Regions from separate parts of the Chitinophaga sp. 01L420 genome, predicted to be linked through region 2. Evidence: riboswitches for the same ligand, from Rfam matches in the RefSeq annotation. Region 2 holds a riboswitch; the other holds the start of a gene.
What was found. Region 2 has a riboswitch for cobalamin ahead of AC1DP6_RS24595 (TonB-dependent receptor). Riboswitches for the same ligand answer to the same signal wherever they lie in the genome.
Positions count from the first base shown of each region.

Region 1 (2,207 bases), on a different contig from region 2:
AACTGAAGGTCGCGCCAACGGGATTGTTTATCCTGGGATGATAAGAAAGCGTAGCGCCAATATGTATAGAATCTGCACCTCCGGTTTTGTCCACACCGGGACCGGGAATGGTGTCGTCATTTTTTTTACATGACATTGCCAGTGCTAAAATAGAAACTACAAAGAAAGTACTTCCCGAAAATCGCATGTTTATATATTTGATTGATGATTAAGCTACAGTTGTTTCAATTATGCATGTAATGCTTTGGGGTAGCGGTATTTCAGCATTTCAAAAGAACCAAAGAATACCGTTGAATAAAAAAGATTTGCCACGAGCATATTCTTTAAAAATGGTAAAGCGAGGTAATAACATTGCAACAAACCTGCAAGGTTGTACGTATAGGGTTTACCGGTAGTAATATTAATACCATGATTAATCCATACCCCGAAATCAGAAACGATCCAATGTATCAATCCGGCAGACAAAGCGGAAAGAAGTATGCGGAGAGGCGTTACTTTTTTGATGATCATTCTGCCTGCTGTTACCATGAGTGCAAAGGCGGCATAGTTCCATGCCCAGCCACTATAAAGCAATCCTGTAGCATATTCCGGATATATCACGTGAGATATGATGATATCGCTGATGAATAATGTTAGAATAGGAAAGGCATACGACTTGAAAAGATTACTGAAATAGGCGCCTGCAAAAAGGGCCATAGCGCCAATCGGTGTAAAGTTTGGATAGGGCATCAGATTACCCGCACCTAATACACGTATGAGGCCAGCACCTAAAATAAAAACAAGTAAAACAAGAAAACGTGGGTCAATTTTTTTATCAGTCATTGTTAATCGTTATTATAAAGGGAATAGGGATGCTGCATGAAGAAATCAAATGATCTCTCACGAAAGAAAACATACATGCTATAAGTGATGACATGCGCTATCAGGCACAGTCAATCAGATACAAAAATTCTTTTTTACCAAAATAAAAAACCGGAACACCGGGAAAAATACATCCATGTTCTTCACCCGAAAACATGATATATAGTTGCAAAGGGCAGGTCTTCTGGCTTTCCTGCTTTTTCGGTCGCCTTCCCGTTCCAGATAAGCGGAACAGTGGCAAGGAGGAATTAACTCCGAAAAAACGATACCTGTGGTCACACAGGCAGCAGGATTTACAGCTACGGGGATAGCTCCGGTTTTACACCGGATTCCCTTTTAATATTCTTGCATACATGCTAGAATAACCAGTTGCAGGCGCAAATTAATGAAAGCAGATGGTTTCTCCAAATTACGAATTACGAATTACGAATTACGAATTACGAATTACGAATTACGAATTACGAATTACGAATTACGAATTACGAATTGGTGAGTAGATAGTAAACGCGAAGATCAACATCGCTTATATCTACTCACCAATTCGTAATTCGTAATTCGTAATTCGTAATTCTACAAACTATATCGCAACCCTAACTGCATTTGCCAGCGCGAGGTCAACGGATCGATGGAGTAAGGCTTACCCGGATCCTTGAACTGGTAAAGCGGATACCCCTGCGAACTACGTGCAGGAATATACGGTTGCAAGCCGATACTGGCGGTCGAGTTATAGGTGTTGGGCGAAAAATAACTCCATCCCCATTCCTTGTTGAGCAGATTGGTGAAGTTCATGATGTCTACAGAAAACATAATAGTATGGCGGTCTTTCAATGGTTTCTCTTTAAAAAGCGTAAGTTCCTGTGAAAGGTGCAGATCAGCATTTACATTCCAGGGAGTTCTTCCGGTATTACGTTCTGTAAAATCGCCTCTGCGTGAACTTAAATATTTGTTGTTGTCAATGAAATGATCGAAAGCGGCTGCCTGCACCTGCGCAGTACTGATAATTGTATTTCCATCTGCCGCATATTGCGTAGCAAAGAAATTGATCGTTTCACCTTTTGCCGGTATATATGCCAGCGCGATCTGCTGCGGTGTATTTTGCGGCGTATAGTTAACGAATCCATAGGTAAACGGACTGCCTGATTGCGCCGAAAAGAAAATCGAAATCACACTGCGCCACCTGTCGGACCAGCGACGGTCGTATCCTGTCATAGCAATGATCCGATGCCTGATATCGAAGTTGGATAAAGACAGCGCAGGATCATTAGGATTCAGCGCCTGGTTCAGTTGCCAGTTCGATTCCATAGAATTCCGGATACCGTTGGAGATATCTTTCGATTTTCCATAGG
Region 1 is NZ_JBFTSK010000011.1:16,981-19,187, reverse strand. It holds gene AC1DP6_RS12975 (DUF5074 domain-containing protein) at 1-187, opposite strand, end outside; gene AC1DP6_RS12970 (DUF6580 family putative transport protein) at 229-822, opposite strand; cobalamin riboswitch at 1,019-1,246, opposite strand; gene AC1DP6_RS12965 (TonB-dependent receptor) at 1,432-2,207, opposite strand, start outside.
Region 1: it holds a riboswitch for cobalamin, as region 2 does, so the genes downstream of both, AC1DP6_RS12970 (DUF6580 family putative transport protein) here and AC1DP6_RS24595 (TonB-dependent receptor) in region 2, are expected to answer to the same signal.

Region 2 (2,207 bases):
TGGAGGAATGTCCGCCGCAGGAGATTGTACGCGCCGCTCATACTGCGGTAGCCCTGGATAAGATGGTAGCACATCATCAGCTCGGCTCCCTCTGCTACTACTACGAAGGCACTCCCGATGGTGAATATGAAGATCTCATTGCTTCCGTTATCACCGGCAACTCCTTACTCACCGCTCACCAGGTACCGGTAGCGGGTGAATATGAAGTGAAGAATGCACAGGCCATGAAGATCCTCGACCTTTTCCAGGCGGGTGGCTCCTTCACAGAATTCTACGGTCTGGATTTTAATGCCGGCATTATCCTCATGGGACATGATGGTCCCGGTCACCTGGCAATTGCCGAAGGCCGCCCCCTGCTGAAACCATTAGGCGTATACCATGGCAAACCCGGTAAGGGCTTGTCTATTGAGATGAAAGTAAAACATGGCCCGGTCACTTTACTATCTGTAGTAGAAACCCACGACGGCAAATTAAAATTGCTGGTGGCACAAGGCGATTCGGTACCGGGCCCTATTTTGAAGATCGGTAATACCAATAGCCGGTACCGGTTTTCACTGGATGTAAAAACATTTGTCAACAACTGGAGTAAAGAAGGCCCCGCGCATCACTGCGCCATTGGCATCGGGCATATAGCCGGTAAGATTGAAAAGCTGGGAAATATACTGGACATTGCTACCGTAAAGGTATGCTAACGAAGCAGATACCACCCCTCGCCCCCTTTCGTTTTGAATCAACAGAATAATAGCCTACTTTTGCTCCGTTATGGTTTATCCATGTCCACTCCGGACATGAATAATTAAAAGGGAACATGGGTGAAAATCCCGGACAGTCCCRCTGCTGTAAGTCTCATACAATGCTAAGGCAACACCACTCAAGGCCACTGTTGATCATTCAATGGGAAGGTCGCCGAAAGCAGAGATAAGTCAGAATACCTGCCATACAACTGATTTTTGAGCTTTCGTGGAATGAAGCTTAGGGATAAATGCAAGCTATAGGATGTTCCTGTACACGTGCGCTTTCCTAATTATTTTTTCTCCTGTCGAAGGCTGTTGATGGAATATTAACAGGTTTAAAATTATGCGTTTCACTGAACAAGCCTGTTCACTGACTAAGGTATGCTTGTATGTGATGATCTTCATCATCTGGCCGGCAACAACCATTAAAGCACAGCAGGCAGATACGATTACCACCAAAGATCTCCGGGAGGTGTCCGTCACCGCTTCGCGGACAGGCAAAGAAATAAGCCCCGGGCAAAAATTGCAGGCAAAAGAACTCAACAGACTGGGCAGCCATTCTGTGGCAGATGCGCTCCGCTTCTTCTCCGGCGTGCAGATCAAAGATTACGGTGGCATAGGAGGCCTGCAAACAGTGGATATCCGCAGTATGGGATCCAACCATACCGGTGTATTCTATGATGGCATTGAACTCGGCAACGCCCAAAACGGACAGGTAGATCTGGGTAAATTTTCCCTGGACAACATGGAAGAAATCGCCCTGTATAACGGACAAAAAAGTAACATCTTTCAACCGGCCAAAGACTTCGGATCTGCCGGCTCCATTTATCTGACTTCTCTCAAACCTAAATTCGCTCCAGGTGAAAAAACACATGTGAGAGCGACTGTTAAAACAGGCTCCTTTGGCCTGTTCAACCCTTCCCTGCTCTGGCAACAAAAAATCAACGACAAAATATCCGCCTCCTTCAGCAGCGAGTGGACCAGCGCTACCGGCCGTTATAAATACAGTTATGCCAAATTCGACTCACTCAAAAATCTGGCTTACGACACCAGCGCCTATCGCAAAAACGGCGATGTCAACGCTGTACGGATAGAAGGCGGGCTCAATGGCGTTATGAAAGGCGGCGAATGGAGTACCAAAATATATTATTATAATGCTGAAAGAGGATTACCCGGCTTTATTGTCAACAATGTATTCGGGCATATTGACCGCCTTTGGGATCGCAACCTGTTCATCCAATCTTCTTTCCGTAAAGAAATTACCAAACGTTACAGCATCCTGCTCAATGCCAAATATGCATATGACTATACGCATTATCTGGCCCTCGATACCGCACAGTTTCGGGCAAACAATCATTACCGCCAATACGAAATGTATTTTTCTATGGCGCAGCAGTATGCACTGACTAGCTGGTGGACCGTCTCTCTTTCCAGCGATTTTCAATGGAATAAACTGGATGCCGACCTGAGAGA
Region 2 is NZ_JBFTSK010000030.1:103,932-106,138, forward strand. It holds gene AC1DP6_RS24590 (arabinose isomerase) at 1-692, shown strand, start outside; cobalamin riboswitch at 747-954, shown strand; gene AC1DP6_RS24595 (TonB-dependent receptor) at 1,078-2,207, shown strand, end outside.